Regions from separate parts of the Streptomyces sp. NPDC025833 genome, predicted to be linked through region 2. Evidence: riboswitches for the same ligand, from Rfam matches in the RefSeq annotation. Region 2 holds a riboswitch; the other holds the start of a gene.
The links. Region 2 has a riboswitch for ZMP and ZTP ahead of ACZ4K2_RS00820 (bifunctional 5,10-methylenetetrahydrofolate dehydrogenase/5,10-methenyltetrahydrofolate cyclohydrolase). Riboswitches for the same ligand answer to the same signal wherever they lie in the genome.
Positions count from the first base shown of each region.

Region 1 (7,637 bases), on a different contig from region 2:
ACGCCAACGCGCACCAGGAGACCGCGCTGGGGTCGGTGGCCTACATCCCGCAGCAGCAGTGGGTCGTCAGCACCGAGTTCGACCCGGTCGTCAACGTGGCGACCTCGGGGACCGGCTACCACGACATCACCACCGGCGAGGGCCCGGGCAACAAACCGACCGCCAACGGGTTCCAGTTCGTCAGCCAGGCCCAGGGCGGGTTCGGCAAGGCCGGCGGGCTCGGCGACATCGCCTACGCGGCCGCCAACGCGCCGGTCCAGATCGGCAACGTCGTGTGGTTCGACGGCGACCACAACGGCATCCAGGACCCGGGGCACGTGCTGCTGCCGGGGGCGACGATCAACCTGCTGGACGAGGACGGCGAGCAGGTCGCGACGACCACGACCGATGCCGCCGGCGAGTACTACTTCGGCGGGGTCGGCGCCGCGTACGAACTCACCCCGGGCGCGAAGTACACGGTGCAGTTCGACGTGTGCACCGCGGACACCAGCCAGGTGCCCGGCGAGCCCCCGGCGAGCGCGCTGCGGTTCACGCTCCCGCGCGCCGGGGACGACCGCGCGCACGACTCCAACGTGACCCCGCCGACCAGCGGGGAGCTGTGCAACGGCTACGCGCCCGTCACGGCGCCGGAGAAGCCGGGCGGCGTCGACCACACGATCGATGCCGGGGTGTACATCCCGGAGGAGAGCCCGAGCCCGACGCCGACCTCGACGTCGACGTCGACGTCGACGCCCGTCCCGACCGCGACCGCGACCGTGACGTCGTCCCCGTCGCCCGTCCCGACCCCGGCGCCGACCTCGGCACCGGGCGGCACACCGGCACCCTCCGTGCCGCCCGCCGGCCCGGGCCCCGACGGCGGGGGCGGTTCGATGGCGGACACCGGTCTGACCGGCCTGCCCGGGATGATCGGCCTCGTCGCCCTGCTGGTGGGCGGCGGCCTGGCCCTCGCGGTCGTGAGCCGCAGGCGCCGCGCCCGGCAGCACCGGACGGCCTGACCGGACGAGCGGAACGAAGGAACCGACCGGACGGCGGTGAGCTGCCCGACCGCGGCCCGCACGGCGCGGCCGGGCAGCGCGCGTCCCGGCCGGGCGGTGCGGTGACGGAGAGGGAGCGGAGAGGGTGAGCAGGACGGTGGCAGCGTCGAGCCGTGTGCGCGGCGGAGGAACCCGGCGGCCCCTGCCCGAAGGCCCGGCCGGCCGGCGCCGGTGGCTCCGGCCGCGCCGGGTGCTGGCGGTCCTCGCCGCCGCGGCCGTCGCGGTGGCGGTGCTCCTGGCCGTCGGCACCGGCTCCGGGCCCGCCGGACCGCGCGCCCTGACCTCCGACGAGGCGGACCGGCTGGCGCTCACCCGGTTCCGCAACTACGAGGCGCGGGGCCGCGCCGTCACCATCACCGTGCCGGGCACCGCGGGCGGGCTGACCGTCACCGCGTCCGTCGACTACCGCGGCGGGCTCGGGTACGGCGTGGTGCGCGGCACCGGGCGGGACACCTCCAGCGACGGGCTGATCCAGTGGACGGCCCGCTCGGTGTCCGTCCACCCGATGGCGGGCGCCCCGGCGCGCGCACCGGCGGCACCGCCCCGCTCGGGCTGGTTCAGCCGCCCGCTGCGGTCCTCCGGCAGCTCGCTGGACAGCTCCCTGGCCATCGCCCTCGGCCTCGGCGCCGACCGGCCGGACAACGCCCAGCTGCTGCCGCAGAACGGCGCCACCTGGCTCGGCCGGGACCGGGTGGCCGGGCACCGGGTGGACGTCATGACCGGGCCGTCCTCCCGCGACCGCCCCGGGACGGCGGGCAGCGTGCGCTACTGGATCGACGCGGACGCCAGGATGCACCGGGTCCGCCTCGACGTGCGGTCCGCGCCGGAGCCGGTGGTCATCGACTTCGACACCCAGCCGTACGTTCCGGTCAGAGCGGCCCCCGGAGTCACCCCGGCGCGGTGAGCGCCGGCCGGGGCGTCAGGGCGTGCGCACCCGCGCGTGCGCGGCCAGCAGGGTCACCGGCGGCAGCTTCACGGCCGCGGTGTCCGGCATGACCGGAACGGCCGGGACGACGGTGGCGCCCGTCGTGCCGGCACCGGGGAACTGCGGCTGCGGCCCGGGCTCCGCGACCTCGGTGAACGCGATGCCACCGGGTGCCGTCGGCGCCGTCCACCGGCCGGCCGGCGACGGCGATCCGGCCGACGGCGGGCAGGTCGCGGTGGCCGCGAGCCGGGCGGGCACGGTGCTGCGCAGCACGTTGCCGCGCAGGCAGTTGCCCCGGCCCCGGGTGGCGGTGGGGAACGTCCAGCCGACGTCGACGCCGTTGCCGGTGAAGGTGTTGTCCACGATCTGGTTGTCGAGCGGGGGGATGTCGGCGGTCGCGGTGATCACCAGCCCGGCGTTGCTGTTGCCGGTGACGCGGTTGCGGACGAACCGGTTGTCGCTGCCGCCGTCGACGCCGATGCCGGTGCCCCACCCGCCGTCGGCCTGCTCCGGGGTGGCCGTCTGCTGGTTGGCGGCGATCAGGTTGCCCGCGATGACGGTCCCCCGCTGCGGGAGCAGCTTCTCCTGGTGGTCGGAGTTGGTGGTCAGGCCGACCCGGTTGCCGGTGAGGCGGTTGCCGACCACGTACATGTCCCCGCTCGCGTTGGTGCCCTCGTAACCGACCGCGTTGAGTTCGGCGACGTTGTCCCGCACCACGATGTGACACGGCTTGCACTGGCCGACGTAGATCCCCGAGTCGGCCCCGCCCGAGGCGTACGAGTGCTCGATGACACCGTTCTGCGCGGAGAACGCGTAGATGCCGTACAACCCGTTGCGGGTCGCGGTCACGTACGAGACCAGGAACGACTTCAGGAAGGTCACCGGCTCGTCGCCGGTGTCGTAGCCGCCGCTCGTCCCCGGCAGCCCGGCGACGGCCGCCGCCGAACCCGTGACCAGCACCCCGTTCTGCGTGTTGTTGCGCACGGTCAGGTTCTCCACGGCCACCCCGGGCGCCGCGACGACGATCCCGTTCGGCTGCCGCAGCCGCCCGTCGATGACGACCTTGTCCCGGGACAGGCCGCGCAGCGTGACGCGGGCCGTCCTGATCTTCACCGACTCGTGGTAGACGCCGGGGGAGACCAGCACCAGGTCGCCGGGGCGGGCCAGGGACACCGCGGCCGAGATCGTCGGCGCGTCGCCGGGCACCCGGATCGTCACCCGCTCGCCGCTCGGCCGCCGGCCTTCCCCCGATCCGCCGTCGCCACCGCCGCAACCGGCCACCAGGGTCAGCGTCACCACCACCGTCGCCATCACGCGCAGAGCTAATCGAGGCATGATCCCAGTCTGGCACGGCGCCCAATTCCGTTTGCCATAAACCGGGTTGACCGGCGCGGGAGAGCCGGGTGTGGCACCCTGCACACCATGCCCCGAGCCGACCGCCCCCCGTCGCGCCGCGCGTTCCTCGATGCCACCGGCACGCTGGCGGCCGCCGGCCTGATCGCCGGGTGCACACCGGACGCCGGCCGGCCGGGCCGCCCCGCCCCGCCCGCGGCGGCCGCCCCGGCGCCGGTCCCGGTGACGGGCCGGCACCAGGCGGGCATCACCGTCCCCCAGCCGGCCCAGCGCAACCTGCTGGCCGTCGTGGCCGACCTCGGCGCCGGCGTCGCCGCCGGACCGCTCCTGGCCGACCTCGGCGAGGCCGTCCGCGCCCTCGCCGCGGGGACCGACCCCCGGCTGCTGGGCCTGGCGCCCGGGAACCTCACCGTGACCGTCGGCGTCGGCCCCCGGCTGGTGCGCGCGGCCGGCGCCGCCCTGCCCGGCGCGAGCGACCTGCCGCGCTTCTCCCGCGAACGGATCGCCCCGCCGGAGCGCGGCGGCGACCTGCTGCTCCAGATCTGCGCCGACGACGCGCTGCTCCTGCCGGTCGCCGCCGCCGCGCTCCTGGACCGGGCCGGTGACCGCGTCCGCGAACGCTGGCGGCAGTCCGCGCGGCGCGGCCCGCACGTGTCCCTCGGCGGCGGCCTCACCGCGCCGCGGAACCCGCTCGGCTTCATCGACGGCATCGTGGGACCGCACACGGCCGCCGAGCAGCGGCGCGACCTGTGGCTGGCCGGGCCCCCCGCGGTCGCCGGCGGCACCATCGCCGTCCTGCGGCGCATGGAGCTCGACGTGTCGCGGTTCGCCGCGCTGTCCCTGGCCGAGCAGGAGGCGGTCTTCGGGCGGCGCCGGGCCAGTGGCGTCCCGCTCTCCGGCGGCGGCGCCGCCTCGGGCCCGGACCTCGGCGCCAAGACACCGGACGGGCGCTACCTCGTCCCCGCGGACGCCCACGCGCGCCGGGCGAACCCCGCCGTGGTCGGCGCCGGCCTCATGCTGCGCCGCTCCTACAGCACCGACGAACCCGCCCCCGGCCTGCTCTTCATCAGCTTCCAGAACGACCTGCGGACCTTCACCGCGACCCTCGCCCGCATGGACGCCTCCGACGCGCTGCTGCGCTTCACCACCACGACCGCCGGCGCGACCTTCCTGATCCTGCCCGGCTTCGACCGGCGGCGCCCGTTAGGCTCCACCCTGTTCGGCTGAGCACGCGCGGGCCGCGGCACCCCCGCCGGCACCCGGGCCGCCCCGCCGGCCGGACCGCCGCAGGACGACCCGCAGGAGGCCGCCGTGCCCGAAGGACGCCCGCCCCACCCGCCGTTCACCGAGGAGACCGCCCGCCGCAAGGTGCAGGCGGCCGAGGACGCCTGGAACACCCGGGACCCGCACCGGGTGGCGCTCGCCTACACACCCGACTCCGTCTGGCGCAACCGCGACCGGTTCCTCACCGGACGGGACGAGATCATCGCGTTCCTGACCGAGAAGTGGCGGCGCGAGCAGGAGTACGCGCTGCGCAAGAGCCTCTGGGACTTCCACGGCGACCGCATCGCCGTCCGCTTCCAGTACGAGTGCCACGACGCCGACGGCCGGTGGTGGCGCTCCTACGGCAACGAACTGTGGGAGTTCGACGCGCGGGGCCTGATGCGGCGCCGCGAGGCCAGCATCAACGACGTGCCCATCCGCGAGGCCGACCGGCGCATCTTCGGCCCCCGGCCCGCCGGCGAGCACGGCCTCGACATCCCGCCGCGCTGACCGGGCCCCGGCGCCCGGTCCCCGGCGGCGGACACGGCCGCCGCCGGGGCGCGCGGTGCCCCCTTCCCGCCGCCGCTCGCATGGTGGACGAGGGATCTCGGCGTTCCGGCACCCCGGGTAGGCTGACCAGCGGGCCGTGACTGGCGCGCTGGGATGGGACCGACCATCGGGGAGCGGCCCGAGCACGAACGAGTGCCGTGCGCCTGGGCCGAACCGAACACGCCGAACGCCACGTCCGGAGGTCCCCATGCCAGAGCAGCACCTCTCCACCGAGTCCACCGCCTTCCGCGCCGCCCTCGACGTGATCCGCGCCGTCGAGCCGCGCGTCGCCGACGCCATCGGCCAGGAGGTCGCCGACCAGCGCGAGATGCTCAAGCTGATCGCCTCCGAGAACTACGCCTCGCCGGCCACCCTGCTCACGATGGGCAACTGGTTCAGCGACAAGTACGCCGAAGGCACCGTCGGCCGCCGCTTCTACGCCGGCTGCCGCAACGTCGACACCGTCGAGGCCCTCGCCGCCGAGCACGCCCGCGAGCTGTTCGGCGCCCGCCACGCCTACGTCCAGCCGCACTCCGGCATCGACGCCAACCTCGTCGCCTTCTGGGCGGTCCTCGCCGACCGCGTCGAGGCGCCCTTCCTGGAGAAGGCCGGCGTCCGCCAGGTCAACGACCTCACCGAGGAGGACTGGGCCGAGCTGCGCCGGGCCTTCGGCAACCAGCGCATGCTCGGCATGTCCCTGGACGCGGGCGGCCACCTCACCCACGGCTTCCGCCCCAACATCTCCGGCAAGATGTTCGACCAGCGCTCCTACGGCACCGACCCGGCCACCGGTCTCATCGACTACGAGGCCCTGCGCGCCCAGGCCCGCGACTTCAAGCCGCTGATCATCGTCGCGGGCTACTCCGCGTACCCCCGGCTGGTGAACTTCCGGATCATGCGTGAGATCGCCGACGAGGTCGGCGCCACCCTCATGGTCGACATGGCGCACTTCGCCGGCCTGGTCGCGGGCAAGGTCCTCACCGGCGACTTCGACCCGGTCCCGCACGCCCAGATCGTCACCACGACCACCCACAAGTCCCTGCGCGGCCCGCGCGGCGGCATGGTGCTGTGCGACGACTCCCTCAAGGACCAGGTCGACCGCGGCTGCCCGATGGTCCTCGGCGGTCCGCTCCCGCACGTCATGGCCGCCAAGGCCGTCGCCCTGGCCGAGGCCCGGCAGCCCGCCTTCCGGGACTACGCCCAGCGGGTCGTCGACAACTCCCGCGCGCTCGCCGAGGGACTGATGCGCCGGGGCGCCACCCTGGTGACCGGCGGCACGGACAACCACCTCAACCTGATCGACGTCGCCGGCTCCTACGGCCTCACCGGCCGCCAGGCCGAGGCGGCCCTGCTCGACTCGGGCATCGTCACCAACCGCAACGCCATCCCCGCCGACCCGAACGGCGCCTGGTACACCTCCGGCATCCGCGTCGGCACCCCCGCGCTGACCACCCGCGGCCTGGGCACGGCCGAGATGGACGAGGTCGCGGGCCTGATGGACCGCGTGCTGACGACCACCGAGGCGGGCACCACCAAGTCCGGCGCCCCGTCCAAGGCGGCCCACGTCCTGGACGAGAAGGTGGCGCGGGAGATCGCCGGGCGGGCCACGGACCTGGTGGCGGGCTTCCCGCTCTACCCGCAGGTCGACCTCGGCTGACGCGTTCGCGAGGGACGCGGTGGGCCCGCCCGGCCGGCCCACCGCGGCCCGCGGGCCCCGCACCCCGGGGCCGACCCCCCTGCCCGGCCTGTCCCACCCCCGGCCTCTGCGAGAATGGGCACCATGGCCACTGCTGATCGCCCCCGAGTGCTCTCCGGTATCCAGCCCACCGCGGGCTCGTTCCACCTCGGCAACTACCTCGGCGCCGTGCGCCAGTGGGTGGCCCTGCAGGAGTCCCACGACGCCTTCTACATGGTCGTCGACCTGCACGCGATCACGATCCCGCAGGACCCGCGGGAGCTGCGCGCCAACACCCGGCTCGCCGCCGCTCAGCTGCTGGCCGCGGGGCTCGACCCGGACCGCTGCACCCTCTTCGTGCAGAGCCACGTCCCCGAGCACGCCCAGCTCGCCTGGGTCATGAACTGCCTCACCGGCTTCGGCGAGGCGAGCCGCATGACCCAGTTCAAGGACAAGTCCGCCAAGCAGGGCGCCGACCGCGCCTCCGTCGGCCTGTTCACGTACCCGGTGCTCCAGGTCGCGGACATCCTCCTGTACCAGGCCCACGAGGTGCCCGTCGGCGAGGACCAGCGCCAGCACATCGAGCTGACCCGCGACCTCGCCGACCGGTTCAACGGCCGGTTCGGCCAGACCTTCACCGTCCCGAAGCCGTACATCCTGCGGGAGACGGCGAAGATCTACGACCTCCAGGACCCGTCGGTCAAGATGAGCAAGTCGGCGTCCACGCCGAAGGGCCTCATCAACCTCCTCGACGACCCGAAGGCCACGGCCAAGAAGGTGAAGAGCGCGGTCACCGACACGGACACGGTGATCCGCTACGACGTCGAGAACAAGCCGG
Region 1 is NZ_JBVHNF010000007.1:319,108-326,744, forward strand. It holds gene ACZ4K2_RS14890 (SdrD B-like domain-containing protein) at 1-995, shown strand, start outside; gene ACZ4K2_RS14895 (hypothetical protein) at 1,258-1,938, shown strand; gene ACZ4K2_RS14900 (right-handed parallel beta-helix repeat-containing protein) at 1,954-3,294, opposite strand; gene ACZ4K2_RS14905 (Dyp-type peroxidase) at 3,382-4,539, shown strand; gene ACZ4K2_RS14910 (nuclear transport factor 2 family protein) at 4,624-5,085, shown strand; ZMP/ZTP riboswitch at 5,212-5,301, shown strand; gene ACZ4K2_RS14915 (glycine hydroxymethyltransferase) at 5,333-6,781, shown strand; gene trpS (tryptophan--tRNA ligase) at 6,905-7,637, shown strand, end outside.
Region 1: linked by a shared signal. The riboswitch ahead of ACZ4K2_RS14915 (glycine hydroxymethyltransferase) and the one ahead of ACZ4K2_RS00820 (bifunctional 5,10-methylenetetrahydrofolate dehydrogenase/5,10-methenyltetrahydrofolate cyclohydrolase) in region 2 are both predicted to bind ZMP and ZTP.

Region 2 (7,637 bases):
GCTGGGCATCGGCGGTCTCGGCCACCTCGGCGTGCAGTACGCGGTGGCGATGGGCTTCGAGACCGTGGCGATCGCCCGGGGTGCCGAGAAGGCCGGGTTCGCCCAGCAGCTCGGCGCGCACCACTACGTCGACAGCACCTCCGGCACCCCGGTGGCCGAGGCCCTGCGGTCCCTCGGCGGCGCCGCCGTCGTACTGGCCACCGCCGGCAGCTCCGAGGCCATCACCGCCACCGTCGAGGGCCTCGCGCCCCGGGGCGAGCTGGTGGTCATCGGAGCCGACACCACACCGCTCGGGATCAACCCGAACCAGCTTCTGATGAGCGGACGCGTCGTGCGCGGCCATCCCTCCGGCACCGCGCGGGACGTGGAGGAGACCATGGCCTTCAGCGCGCTGCACGGCATCCGCCCGATGACCGAGACCGTGCCGCTGGCCGACGCCGACGCGGCGTACCGGAAGATGCTGTCCGGCGGCGCCCGCTTCCGGATGGTCCTCACGACGGCCTGAGCCCGCCGCACACGGCGGGACCGGCCGGCCGCGCATCACCCGGGTCCGGGCCGGTCCGGGTGGTACGCGGGAGCCCGGTCGCGGACGGCGGTGTGATCACTCGGCGGACCTGTCCGCCGAGCTGGAGCGACGCGCCGCCCGCGGCGCCGCCGCGCGACGTGGCCCGGCTGCGCGCCCATCCGCGCGAGGCCGCCGACCGGGACACCGGGAGGGACACGGGCGAACTCCCGGACGCCGTCGGCATCCTGCTCGACGCCTGGCCCCCCGGAACCGGTGAGACCGCGGCCCTCGCCCGGCTCCTGGCCGACACCCCGGGACTGCGCCCCGCCGACCGGGTGGCGGACCGGCTCGGGCGCACCGGCCGGGCGTACGCGCCCGGCGACCCCCTCGGCACCCGGCGCCTGCCGATCACGGACCCGGCCACGGGAGCCGTGCCGGGCCTGGAGACGACCGCCACCAGGCCCGGCCCCCGGTACGGCCCGCGGGCCGGGGACGTGATGCGGTACGAGGCCTCGATGCGCTGAGCCGCTACACCCCGAGCTGCCGGGCGGCGGCCCGGACGGTCTGCTCCAGCAGCGTGGCGATCGTCATCGGGCCGACCCCGCCCGGCACCGGCGTGATCAGGGAGGCCCGCTCCACGGCGGAGTCGAAGTCGACGTCGCCGACGTTCCCCGGGTTGTAGCCCGCGTCGATCACGACCGCGCCCGGCTTGAGGTCCCGCCCGCGGATCAGCCGGGGGCGGCCGACCGCCGCGACCACGATGTCGGCCTCGCGGACGGCCGCCGACAGGTCCCGGGTGCGCGAGTGGCAGTACGTCACGGTCGCGTCCCGGGCCAGCAGCAGCATCCCCGCCGGCTTGCCGAGGATCGCGCTGCGGCCCACCACCACGGCCCGCTTCCCGGCCGGGTCGACGCCGTACTCGTCCAGCAGCCGCATGATCCCGCCCGGCGTGCACGAGACGAAGCCCGGCAGACCGAAGCTCATCGAGGCGAACGAGGCGAAGGTGACACCGTCCACGTCCTTCTCCGGCGCGATCGCCTCGAACGCGGCCCGCTCGTCGACGTGGTCGCCCACCGGGTGCTGCAACAGGATGCCGTGCACGCCCGGATCGGCAGACAACTCCCGCAGCGTGCCGACGAGTTCGCCGGTCGTCGTGCCGGCGGGCAGCGCGACGTGCCGGGATTCGACGCCGGCCGCGCGGCAGCGGTTCCGCTTCATCCGCACGTACGTCACGGACGCCGGGTCCTCGCCGACCAGGACGGTCGCCAGGCACGGGGCCGTGCCGGTCCGTGCGGTGAGGTCGGCGGCCCGCCGGGCGGCGTCCTCGACGATGCGGCGGGCGGGCGCGGTGCCGTCCATCGAACGGGCCTGGGTCATGCTGCACACTCCTGAACGGGATCGGATCTCCTCGCCCAGGCGCGCGGCAGCCGGCACGGGCCGCTCCCCGGTGGTACTCCACCTCAGCGCCAGTCACGGCCCGGGCACAGCGTAGCCGAGGGACCGTACGGCCCGCGGACGCCCCGGCACCGGCGCCGGTCGCCGCCGGCTGTGCCCGCACGAGCGCGGCCCGTGCCGGGAAGGCCCAGGTCAGCCGGGCCACGGCGACCTGGACCCGTGCCGATCTCCTTCCGCGGCCGGGGCTACTCGTCCCAGGCCTGGACGACGATCTGGTCGGTGATCTTGCCGTCCCGCAGGGTGACCATCGACTCGGCCAGCACCCGGGTGCCGTCCTCGTACTCGCAGGACTCGCTGTAGGCCGCGTGGTCGCCCTGCACCACGCACCGGTCCAGCTTGTGTGTCATGTCCCGGCTGTAGAGATCGTCGAGCAACTCGGCGATCTGTCCCCGGCCGTGCAGGACCGTGGGGTGGCTGGGCGAGTTGTCGCGGTCGACGATGCGGATCTCCGCGTCGTCCGCGTAGAGCGACAGAAGGGTGTTGCCGGTGTTCCCCTCGATGCCCCGGCGCAGTGTCTCGGCGTCGAAAACGGATCCCGTCGCGGTACCCATGGTGACCTCCTCCAGGCGCCCGCGGCCCGAACGGGAGCGGGCCGCACGGGCCCCGCCTCCGAGACTCCTCCGCCCCGGCGGCGTCGGCAAGCGCAGCCGCCGCGCTCCGCCCCACGGGTGAGCGCGGCCCGCCGCCCGTGTCCGGCGGGGGCCCGCCGCCGTTGCTGAGGACATGATCTCAACACGACGTATCGTCGCCGTCCTCGGTCTCGCCGCCGGGGTCACCGGCCTGGCCGCGCCGATGGCGAACGCGGCCGCCGCGAGCGCACCGGCCACCGGGCCGATCAGCCCCATGGCCGTGCTCGACTCGCTCACCGTCAGTGACGTCCCCGCGCAGTACCGGGCCCAGGTCCCGCGGGTCTCCGAGCAGGCGAGCGCGCTGAACCAGGTCAACGAGCTGAACCGGCTCAACGAGCTGTGGCAGGTGGCCGCTCCGGTGGCACCCGTGCTGGGCCTGCTGCCCGCCGTCCAGGCCTGACCCGCCGCCGCACGCGAGGGCCGCCCCCGCCGGGGCGGCCCTCCGTGCTGCTCGGAGGCGGTGCGGCGGGCCCGCGGTCGCGCCGCCCGTGACGGGGTACCTGGCCGGTGCGCGCCGGCGGCGGAGTTAAGATCCCCGATCACCGCCGTGGTCCGTCCCGCTACCCATCGGGCGCGCGTAGGGTCGGCGGCGAAGGCAATCGAGGAAGGGACCAGAGCATGGCGCAGGAAGTACGCGGCGTGATCGCACCGGGCAAGGACGAGGCGGTACGGGTCGAGACGATCGTGGTACCGGACCCCGGGCCCGGCGAGGCCGTCGTGCGGATCCAGGCCTGCGGCGTCTGCCACACCGACCTGCACTACAAGCAGGGCGGCATCTCGGACGACTTCCCCTTCCTGCTCGGCCACGAGGCGGCGGGCGTCGTGGAGTCCGTCGGCGAGGGCGTCACCGACGTCGCGCCCGGTGACTTCGTCGTCCTCAACTGGCGTGCGGTGTGCGGGCAGTGCCGGGCCTGTCTGCGCGGCCGGCCCTGGTACTGCTTCAACACCCACAACGCCCGGCAGAAGATGACGCTCGCCGCCACCGGGCAGGAGCTGTCCCCGGCCCTCGGCATCGGCGCGTTCGCCGAGAAGACGCTGGTGGCGGCCGGCCAGTGCACCAAGGTCGACCCGGCCGTCTCCCCGGCCGTCGCGGGCCTCCTCGGCTGCGGCGTGATGGCCGGCATCGGCGCCGCGATCAACACCGGGAACGTCGGCCGCGGCGACTCGGTCGCCGTCATCGGCTGCGGCGGCGTCGGCGACGCGGCCATCGCCGGATCGAACCTGGCCGGCGCGGCGAAGGTCATCGCGGTGGACATCGACGACCGCAAGCTGGCGAAGGCCCGCACCCTGGGCGCCACCCACACCGTCAACTCCAAGGACACCGACCCCGTCGAGGCGATCCGCGAACTGACCGGCGGGTTCGGCGCCGACGTCGTCATCGAGGCCGTCGGCCGCCCCGAGACCTACCGCCAGGCCTTCTACGCCCGCGACCTCGCCGGCACGGTCGTCCTCGTCGGTGTCCCCACCCCCGAGATGCAGCTCGAACTGCCCCTGCTGGACGTGTTCGGACGCGGCGGCGCCCTGAAGTCGAGCTGGTACGGCGACTGCCTGCCCAGCCGCGACTTCCCCATGCTGATCGACCTGCACCTCCAGGGCCGCCTGCCGCTGGACGCGTTCGTCACCGAGACCGTCCGGCTGGACGAGGTGGAGAAGGCGTTCGAGCGGATGCACCAGGGCGACGTGCTGCGCTCGGTGGTGGTGCTCTGATGACCGTACGCATCGAACGCCTCGTCACCTCCGGGCAGTTCACCCTCGACGGCGGCACCTGGGACGTGGACAACAACGTCTGGATCGTCGGCGACGAGCGCGAGGTGATCGTCATCGACGCCGCCCACGACGCCCAGGCCATCGCCGACGCCCTGGAAGACCGGCGCCTGACCGCCATCGTGTGCACGCACGCCCACAACGACCACGTCAACGCCGCCCCGGCACTGGCCGAACTCACCGGCGCCCCCATCTGGCTGCACCCGGACGACCTGCCGTTGTGGCGGCAGACCCACCCCGACCGCGAGCCCGACCGGCACCTCCAGGACGGCCAGGTCATCGAGGCGGCCGGCGCCGACCTCACCGTCCTGCACACCCCCGGGCACGCCCCGGGCGCCGTCTGCCTGTACGACCCGGGTCTCGGCACCGTCTTCACCGGCGACACCCTCTTCCAGGGCGGCCCGGGCGCCACCGGACGCTCGTACTCCCACTTCCCGACGATCGTCGAATCCATCCGGGACCGCCTCCTCACCCTCCCGCCGGAGACCAAGGTCCTCACCGGCCACGGCGACTCCACGACCATCGGCGCGGAGGCCCCCCACCTGGAGGAGTGGATCAGGCGCGGACACTGACCCGGCCGGGCCACCGGCGGCGCGTGCGGCGGATCACGCACGCGCCGCCGGAAAAGACGACAGGAGATGTCCGGCTTCCCGGCGACAGTGGGGACCTCAGCAGTCGCCGCACACGGGAGGCAGGACATGTCAGGACCGCTGGAAGGCAAGGTGGCGCTGGTCGCCGGGGCGACCCGGGGCGCCGGGCGGGGCATCGCCGTCGAACTCGGCGCGGCCGGCGCCACCGTCTACGTCACCGGGCGCAGCACCCGCGCCCGCCGCTCCGAGTACGACCGCCCCGAGACCATCGAGGACACCGCCGACCTCGTCACCGCGGCCGGCGGCCGGGGCGTCGCGGTGGCGGTCGACCACCTGGACCCGTCCGCCGTCCGCGCCCTCGTCGCCCGCATCGCGGCCGAACAGGGCCGCCTCGACGTCCTCGTCAACGACATCTGGGGCGGCGAGAAGCTGTTCGAGTGGCACGCACCCGTGTGGGAGCACGACCTCGACAACGGGCTCAGGCTGCTCCGCCTCGCGGTGGAGACGCACGCCGTGACCAGCCACTGCGCGCTGCCGCTCCTGCTCGACCGGCCCGGCGGCCTCGTCGTCGAGGTCACCGACGGCACGGCCGACTACAACCGCGACACCTACCGCGTGAACTTCTTCTACGACCTCGCCAAGTCGTCCGTGCTGCGCATGGCCTTCGCCCTCGCCCACGAGGTCGGCCCGCGCGGTGCGACGGCCGTGGCCCTGACCCCCGGCTGGATGCGGTCGGAGATCATGCTGGAGGCGTTCGGTGTGACCGAGGACGGCTGGCGGGACGCGCTGGACCGGGAACCGCACTTCGCGATCTCCGAGACCCCGCGCTACACCGGCCGTGCCGTCGCCGCCCTGGCCGCCGACCCCGACGTCTCCCGCTTCAACGGGCGGTCGCTGTCCAGCGGCGGCCTCGCGCGGGAGTACGGCTACACCGACCTCGACGGCAGCCGGCCGGACGCCTGGCGGTACCTGGTCGAGGTGCAGGACCCGGGCAAGCCGGCCGACACCACCGGCTACCGCTGACCGGTCGCGGGCGCGGCGGGCAGCGGCCAGTGGGCCGGATGACCCGGCGGCAGCGCCAGGTCCTCGCGCACGGCCGCGTAGTAGCCCTCGCGGCCGGCGCGCTGCCGCTCCAGCAGCTCCTGCCACGCCCGCGGATCGCGGGTCCCCGCCCGCAGGAACCGCTCCATCTCCATCACCGCCACCACCCAGGCGCGGGCCCGCTCCACCACCGCCGGGCTGCCCAGCAGGAGCAGCGCCTCCCCGGCCGGGTCCCGGTCGGCGGTGGCCTGGGCGAGCAGCGGCTCCGCCTCCCCGGGGGACAGCGGATGCGGGTGCGGGTCGTTGCCGAAGTGGGCGGCGACCCGGTACGCCAGCGTCACCGCCCGCTTCAGCGTGCGCGCGTAGTCGGAGTACACCGCGAGCCGCCGCTCCTCCCAGCGGGCCGCCCGTTCGCGTCCGAACCGTGCCCGGTCGCTGCGCACCACCGCCAGGTACGAGCCGAGCGCACCGATCACGACCCCTATGAGGGCGGGGAGTTGCTGCAGGAAGGCGGACATGGGTGCACGCTACCTGTGCCGGTGATCGATTCGCTCGTACCGTCTCCCCATGACCGATCTCACTCGCTTCGCAGGACACGGAGTTCTCGTCACGGGCGCCGCCCGCGGAATCGGCGCCGCGGTCGCCCGCCGGCTCGCCGGGGAGGGCGCCCGGGTCCTGCTGGCCGACCGGGACCTGCCCGAGGCCGAACGCACCGCCTCCGCCCTGCGCCGAAAGGGCCTGACCGCCGAGGCGTTCGCCTGCGACGTGGCCGACCGCGCCGCCGTCGAGGCCGCCGTCGCCCACGCCGTCGCCGCGTTCGGCTCGCTGGACGTGCTGGTCAACAGCGCCGCCCACTGCTCCCCGGACGTACCGCGGTTCGAGGACGACTCCGACGAGGCGTGGGCACGCGACCTGGACGTCACCCTCACCGGCGCCCACCGCTGCTGCCGGGCCGCGCTGCCGCACCTCGCCGCCTCCGGACGCGGGGCGATCGTCAGCATCGGCTCCGTCAACGGCCTCCAGGACTTCGGCAACCACGCCTACAGCGCCGCCAAGGCCGGCCTCGGCTCGCTCACCCGGACCCTCGCCGGGCACGCGGCGGCCCGCGGCGTCCGGGTCAACATGGTGGCGCCGGGCACGGTCCGCACCTCGGCGTGGGAGGGCAAGGACGACGTCCTCGACGCCGTCCGGGGCATGTACCCGCTCGGCCGGGTCGGCGAGCCGGAGGACATCGCCGCCGCGGTCGCCTTCCTCGCCTCGCGCGACGCCGCCTGGATCACCGGCACCACCCTCGTGGTCGACGGCGGCCTCACCGCCGTCAACACCGGCTTCCGCACGGCCGCCGCCCAGGGCTCGTCCTGACCGTCGGGCTCGTCCTGACCGTCGGCCGGTGTCCGCCGCCGGTATCCGGTGCACCCGCTCGGCACCGGCCCCGGTGCCGAGCCGCGCCGGGTGGGCGGGCACCGGGTTCGGCCGAGCTGCGCGGAGACGTCCGCCAGGTCCGCCGCCACGCTGTTCCGCGCCGCGCGGTGGCAGCCGCCGGGTGATCCGGTCGAACACCGCGTGGCGGCGTCACGGGCGGCCCGGAGCAGGCGGGGGGAGTACGGCGGGACACCGGCGAGGGGGTGGTGCACGCGTCGCGGCGCGGGCGGC
Region 2 is NZ_JBVHNF010000001.1:172,277-179,913, reverse strand. It holds gene ACZ4K2_RS00830 (alcohol dehydrogenase catalytic domain-containing protein) at 1-505, shown strand, start outside; gene ACZ4K2_RS00825 (hypothetical protein) at 598-1,029, shown strand; gene ACZ4K2_RS00820 (bifunctional 5,10-methylenetetrahydrofolate dehydrogenase/5,10-methenyltetrahydrofolate cyclohydrolase) at 1,034-1,882, opposite strand; ZMP/ZTP riboswitch at 1,909-1,989, opposite strand; gene ACZ4K2_RS00815 (nuclear transport factor 2 family protein) at 2,146-2,511, opposite strand; gene ACZ4K2_RS00810 (hypothetical protein) at 2,684-2,989, shown strand; gene ACZ4K2_RS00805 (S-(hydroxymethyl)mycothiol dehydrogenase) at 3,208-4,296, shown strand; gene ACZ4K2_RS00800 (MBL fold metallo-hydrolase) at 4,296-4,925, shown strand; gene ACZ4K2_RS00795 (SDR family oxidoreductase) at 5,052-5,966, shown strand; gene ACZ4K2_RS00790 (hypothetical protein) at 5,957-6,502, opposite strand; gene ACZ4K2_RS00785 (SDR family NAD(P)-dependent oxidoreductase) at 6,552-7,346, shown strand.